Regions from separate parts of the Ignatzschineria sp. PL_is040 genome, predicted to be linked through region 3. Evidence: riboswitches for the same ligand, from Rfam matches in the RefSeq annotation. Region 3 holds a riboswitch; each other region holds the start of a gene.

Region 1 (2,269 bases), on a different contig from region 3:
CCTCCGATTCACTCGCCTCTACCGCCCCTTTCTGCTCCTCAAATGTGCGATATTTCCCTGTTCCTAAAAAGAGTCGGGAGTTAAATTCAAATTTTCCTATTTTAAGTGTCATCCTAGCCGCCGCCTACGAAATGTACAATTTCAAATTGATCACCAGCAACAACTGCTGTTGTTGCGTAATCTTCCTTTTTTACAACTTCACGATTCTTCTCAACAATAAAGAACCTTCGATTCTTTAGATCAAGGTGTTCAATCAGCTTGGCGATATTATCAATATCTGCCGCGATCTTAACCTTTTCACCATTAATCATAATCTTCATATAGTGATCTCCCTATCATTGATCTCCCTCTCATTGGCCTGCTAACTGATCTTTAGATAAAGATCCCTATCGATACCATTTCTGCTATCTTTATGATCTCTCCCTACTGCCCCGATCTCTGCTCTAAGATCTCTCTCAATGCTTTTGCCTTCAATCGTCCTCGCTCAATATCGAAAAGATGATTTGCCACAGGAAAGAGCGCCGACATCACAGCAACGCCATCGATATAGTCCCGTATCTTCGGTAATGTATCGACATCGATCCCGCCAATCGCAATCAATTTTCCCCGTGACTCTCCATCTTCACGATTAATCGTCTTAAATGCGGAGATTAAAGGCTCGATACCTAAAGCCGGATAATGTTTTTCACTGGTACGAAAAATATGGCCTAAATAGCCATAATCATAACGGGAGAGCTCCCGTTCAACAGCAGTGACCGTATGAAAAGAGCGGCCAAACTTCATCTCCGGAAAAGCATCTTGCATTCGCGCAATAGAGAGGCTCTGCTCTGTCAGATGGGTGCGAGAAATACCAAAAACTTGGGCAATATCCGCCCGATCATTCACAATCAATTTTTCAAGGGGAATTCCACGCGCTAAAATTCGCTCTATTAAAAGACCTAAACTTTTGGAAGAACGTGACTTTTCTCGAAGCTGAATATAATCCACATAAGGGGTAATCGCTTCGATCATTGCCACTAAATTTTCATCTGAAATGGTGGGGATATCTCTCGTTACGGCGTGTAATAATGTCATCTATTTTCTCCATTGCAGAGAGTCGGCACACACAGCCACGAGCGCAGTGTATTCGCCACTTTCCTCCGCTAGTATTAACTAGATCAGGTGATAAGAGTCCCGAAGTTCTACTTCAATCTCAGCTGTTTTCAACAGCACCTCTAGGGGAATAACAATCATTTTTTAATGTTTTTTCAGTCGATTTTGAGTATAGAAGATCTCACCCCTTTGAGCAAATCTCTTTTTTTTAGGGCTATCATCTTCTCCCCTTTTATGCTAAAAATCAGAATTCGATATCTTTCTATGAGGAGAAGATCTCAATGCGCGCTATTTTTCGCTTAATCACTCTCACCGCTCTCTGCGGATTGACACAGTTCTCAATGGCTAAAGAGCCCACTAAAGAGTTAAAGATCTATAACTGGGTCTCCTATATCGATCAAGAGCTGATCGATGAATTTACGGCACAAACTGGCATTAAAGTGATTGCGGATGCTCTAGATAGCAATCAGACGCTACTCGCTAAAACGCTCACTGGCAATTCTGGATATGATATTGTTGTCCCTTCTGATTTTGCCGTCACCTATCTGATGGAAGCAGATCAACTGCTAAAACTCGATAAGGAGAAGATTCCCAATTATAAAAATATTTGGCCTTTTGCACTTGAGAGTCTCTCATCTTTTGAAAATATCAATGATTACGCCATTCCCTATTTTTGGGGAACTACCGGAATAGGCTTTGATGCAGCAAAGATCAAAGAACTTGCACCCGATGCACCACTCGATTCTTATGCGTTACTGCTCGATCCACAATATGCCTCAAAAATGGCTGAGTGTGGTATCTATGTACTCGATAGCCCAATTGAGACAACGCCACTGATCAATATGTATCTTGGAATCGACCCAGAGTCGACCGATAAAAAAGATATCGAACAGGTGCAAGCAACATTAGAGAGCATTCGTCCCTATGTAAAAAAATTTCACTCATCAGAATATATTAGTGCGATTGCCAATGGCGATGCCTGTCTTGCGGTAGGTTGGTCTGGTGATTTCTTTATTGCTAAAAATGCCGCAGAAGAGATGGGAAGAGAGAATGATATCCAATATATCCTCCCCAAAGAGGGAACCATTGTCTGGTTTGATGAGATGGTGATTCTCAAAGATGCGAAAAATGTGGATGAAGCGTATCAATTTATCAATTTTATGTTAGATGCTAAAAA
Region 2 (2,269 bases), on a different contig from region 3:
CAGTTTTATTATACTTTTTAGCGTGAAAGTTATACTTTCTGCTGTTTTGTAGGTAAAAAACTTTAATTTGTTTTGCTAGTTGAACCGTTTTCGAAGGAATCTTCTTCGGGTTGTATCATTTTTGATGCAGGTTCAACGTGAGTTGTAATCATTATCGCTGATGACTACTTCTTCTTCGCAGCAATTACTTCAATTTCGATTAACCATTCTGGGAATGCTAAACCTTTGACTTCAAATGCTGAACGAGCTGGAACTTTTGTCTCAGCGCCTTCACCGAAGAATTGTGAGTAACCTTTCATAAAGCCGGCAAAATCCATTTTACCAAGATCAGGATCAGCAACTAAGTAGACTTGCATTTTAACAATATCGCCCATCGTTAAACCTTGCTCTTCTAAGGTCTTTTTGATGGAGTTGAGAATACCAACAGTCTGCTCTTCTGTTGTACGAGCAAAAGTGCCATCTTCCAATTTTGGTGGAACTGCACCGCTGAGGTAGTAAGTCGTCACATCACTTGGGACTTCAACGACAGTTGAGATGGGGAACCCACCAGGAGCTGCTGTTCTTACGATATCATCTGCCATTGCGCCACCCATTGTTATCCCTGCTGCAAGCAGGATTGCTGTTAGTTTTTTCATTCCTATTTCCTTTTTTATCGATGTTATTCATCTTATCACCTCTTGTTAAGAAGTTGATAAAAGATCGCTCTTTTGAAGCGACTATTGATGATAACGATTTAAGGGTACCGTTCGATGCTCTCATTTATCTGCAAAGATGCAAAGAAGTGATAGCAACCCCTCTCTTATGAGTATTGGAAAGAGAGATAAATCGATCGGCAAGAACGGTGCATTATAGGGGTAAATAGCGGTGAGTAAAAGCAAATCTTCGAAAAGCGTATAGATTTTTAGCAGTTACTGCCGAAGCTCAAAAGCGATCCCGGCAGGGAAAGAATCTCTCAGGTCACTCTTTTTTCTTTCTTTCGCTTCATTTGCTTTTAAAGAGGAGACAAGCTATAACTGTAATGGTTTGCTCTATAAAAGGAGCAGATGATTTCGCTAGGGGTGCCCAATGAAGTTGGGCTGAGATTAGCATGAACTTATGCTTAAACCCTCAGGACCTGATCTGGCTAGTACCAGCGTAGGGAAGTAAACAATCTATAGTAGATCTGTAAAGCGTTAGAGATAGGCAGATGATTGGGTCATCAAGGATCAATCAGCTTGTTGCTAAAGAAGAATAGGTATCTACTGTGTCGATTAGGCCTGAGTTTTTCGCGATATGATCGTTGAAGCTCAGGTTTTTTTGTACCAATTTACGCCTATGCCAGAATCTCGTCTTTTATTTTTAGGATAATAAAGGAGAGGTTTTTTATGCCACAACAATCAATCACGTTAATGAAGCAGTTTCCCAAGAGTCGCAAAGTCTATGTTGAAGGCAGTCGACCCGATATTTTAGTGCCATTTCGTGAGATTGAATTGAGCGATACGCTTGGCCCGAAAGGGGAAGTGATCGAGAAGAATGAACCATTTCGCGTCTACGATACCAGTGGTCCTTATACTGATGAGAATTATCAAGTGGATCTCACAAAAGGGCTGCCGGCACTCAAAAGAGATTGGGTGATAGAGCGCGGCGATGTGGAGGAGTATGATGGCCGAGTAAAGAGTGCGCGTGATGATGGCTACAAGCGTGAAGATGATCCACGTATCAATGAGGGCGTATTCCCAGGGTTAAAGCGTAAACCTCTGCGTGCAAAACCTGGCATGAATGTGACACAGATGCACTATGCGCGTAAAGGGATCATTACGCCGGAGATGGAGTTTATCGCTATTCGCGAAGGGATGACGCCGGAGTTTGTACGTGATGAAGTCGCTGCAGGACGGGCGATTATTCCCTCAAATATCAATCATCCCGAAGCCGAACCGATGATTATTGGTAAAAATTTCCATGTGAAGATCAATGCCAATATCGGTAACTCAGCGATCACTTCTAATATCGAAGAGGAAGTGGAGAAGATGACTTGGGCAACCCGTTGGGGCGCTGATAACGTCATGGATCTCTCAACAGGAAAGGATATCCATAAAACGCGTGAGTGGATTATCCGTAACTCCGCAGTACCGATCGGAACAGTGCCGATCTATCAAGCACTCGAAAAAGTGAATGGTATTGCTGAAGATCTCAACTGGGAGGTTTTCCGCGATACGTTGATCGAACAAGCAGAGCAGGGGGTCGATTACTTTACGATTCATGCCGGCGTTCTGCTCCGTTATATTCCAAT
Region 3 (2,269 bases):
GGGCATGCACCGGTTAAAAGAATAAAATGGTAGGCTCCCACCCTCCCATAAACCTTTTTATTTGTTGAAACAAAAGAAGTTAATGAGTTGCCGGAAATCACCTCTGCACGCTTTCACAGATCTCATGCCGGCAAGTATCGTTACCTTAACGATTAGTTATACTGAAATAAAAAGGGCTGATGCAGTGCCGGTCCTTACTATCGCATTCTTCCAGAAGTTACGCGCCGGCAAATAGGTATCAAAGATGCCAGACTCCGGGCATGCACCGGTTAAAAGAATGAAATGGTAGGCTCCCGCCGCTCAACAAACTCTCTTAAGAATCATCAAAATGATTCATTGAGACAAAAGAAGCTAAATGGTTGCCGGCCCTCACTATCGCATTCTTCCAGAAGTTACGCGCCGGCAAATAGGCATCAAAGATGCCAGACTGCGGGCATGCACCGGTTAAAAGAACAAAATGGTTAGCTCCCGCCGCTCAACAAACTCTCTTAAGAATCATCAAAATGATTCATTGAGACAAAAGAAGCTGAACGGTTGCAGGATCTTACTATCGCATTCTTCCAGAAGTTACGCGCCGGCAATGGACAGCAAAGATGCCGAACCTCGAAAAGGTGCCCGCATGGGCTTTTACTTAATATCTTGTTCTGTTTACAGTTCTTACCAAAGCTTCTACAATAGCTCTATCTCAACGGGGTGCTGTTACTTTAGGTCGATCGAATCAAATCGACAAGTAATAGCTGAGATTTTACCCGTCGAACCTGATCCGGACAATACCGGCGGAGGGATTTGAGAATCGAGATGCCTGCGGGCTCTTCCTCAAATCCTGTGACACACTTACACAGGAGCCGTTATGATAAATCGAACCCTTTCTTCCCCCCTTCAACGTCTTTCCCACGCTTTTCGTAAACCGCTTCGCCGAACTTTGTTGGTGGCATCGCTATTATTGTCGAGCTTAACGACGCTGGCTTTTGCGGAAAAACCGACATTAACCGTCTATACCTACGATTCCTTCGTCGCCGAATGGGGCCCTGGGCCGCTAATTAAAGAGCGCTTTGAAAAAACGTGCGATTGTGAGTTGAAACTAGTCTCACTAGGCGATGGGGTTTCACTTCTCAATCGTCTGCGTATGGAGGGGAAAAAGAGTAAAGCGGATCTGATCCTCGGACTCGATAATAACTTGATTGCCGCCGCAGAAGAGACCGATCTCTTTACGCCGGCGAATATCGATCAATCGATGTTGAAATTACCGATCGAATGGGAGTATAAAACCTTTATTCCCTACGATTATGGCTACTTTGCCTTTATCTACGATAAACGCAAGATCGACAATCCCCCAACAAGTATGGATGAGCTCCTAGATCCTGAAAACAAGTGGAGCATCATCTACCAAGATCCCCGTACTAGCACGCCGGGATTAGGCCTTCTTCTCTGGATGGAGAAGATCTACGGTCAAGCAACAGAATCGGCATGGGAAAAGATGGCGAAAAAGACCGTCACTGTCACTAAAGGTTGGAGCGAATCATATGGGCTCTTCCTGAAAGGTGAGAGCGACTTTGTCTTAAGCTATACCGCATCGCCGGGCTATCAGATGCTCTATGATAATGATGATAACTACGCAGCGGCACTCTTTGATGAAGGACACTATCTACAGATAGAGGTGGCAGCAAAATTGAAAGCAAGCCCCCATCCGGAACTTGCCGATCAATTTCTCCAATTTATGTTAACGCCGGAATTTCAGGAGACATTACCGACCACCAACTGGATGTATCCTGTGATCGATATCCCCTTACCGCCGGTCTATAAAGCATTACCATTGCCGGCAAAAGCGCTACTCTTTAGTGCAGAAGAGGTGGCGAAAGAACGCCAAAATTGGATAAAAGTCTGGCAATTTGCCGTAAGTCGATAGAAGTTGTAATGACTATCCGTGATGACTATTCGTAATGACTTTTATGATCCCTCTCTATGATCCCTCTCTATGATTAATCGGCAATTGATCCCCGGCTTGATCGCCTCAACGATCCTCGTGACTGTGGCGCTTCTTGCCTTTGGGGCGCTCTGGTGCTTCTCCCCTTCAATCTCTCTTGCGGAGATTTTTGGGGATCGCTACCTGTGGCATGTTATCGGCTTTACCTTCTATCAGGCGCTACTGTCGGCACTGCTATCGGTCGGCCCGGCGATTTTGCTAGCTCGAGCGCTCTATCGTCGCCGATTTGTCGGGCGCACACTGCTCCTTCGCCTCTCAGCAATGACCTTAGTCCTTCCGGTTTTA

What was found. A riboswitch is a leader RNA that binds a small molecule or an ion and turns the genes downstream of it on or off. The one in region 3 is predicted to bind thiamine pyrophosphate.
Region 1: it holds a riboswitch for thiamine pyrophosphate, as region 3 does, so the genes downstream of both, AC0SAP_RS05070 (thiamine phosphate synthase) here and thiB (thiamine ABC transporter substrate binding subunit) in region 3, are expected to answer to the same signal.
Region 2: it holds a riboswitch for thiamine pyrophosphate, as region 3 does, so the genes downstream of both, thiC (phosphomethylpyrimidine synthase ThiC) here and thiB (thiamine ABC transporter substrate binding subunit) in region 3, are expected to answer to the same signal.

The regions. Positions count from the first base shown of each region.
Region 1 is NZ_JBVPGU010000002.1:320,918-323,186, forward strand. It holds gene AC0SAP_RS05060 (thiazole synthase) at 1-112, opposite strand, end outside; gene thiS (sulfur carrier protein ThiS) at 114-320, opposite strand; gene AC0SAP_RS05070 (thiamine phosphate synthase) at 424-1,074, opposite strand; TPP riboswitch at 1,118-1,226, opposite strand; gene AC0SAP_RS05075 (extracellular solute-binding protein) at 1,374-2,269, shown strand, end outside.
Region 2 is NZ_JBVPGU010000011.1:31,093-33,361, forward strand. It holds gene AC0SAP_RS09705 (RidA family protein) at 165-635, opposite strand; TPP riboswitch at 1,045-1,158, shown strand; gene thiC (phosphomethylpyrimidine synthase ThiC) at 1,365-2,269, shown strand, end outside.
Region 3 is NZ_JBVPGU010000003.1:218,134-220,402, reverse strand. It holds gene AC0SAP_RS06095 (hypothetical protein) at 1-41, opposite strand, end outside; gene AC0SAP_RS06090 (hypothetical protein) at 83-235, shown strand; TPP riboswitch at 680-803, shown strand; gene thiB (thiamine ABC transporter substrate binding subunit) at 851-1,906, shown strand; gene thiP (thiamine/thiamine pyrophosphate ABC transporter permease ThiP) at 1,976-2,269, shown strand, end outside.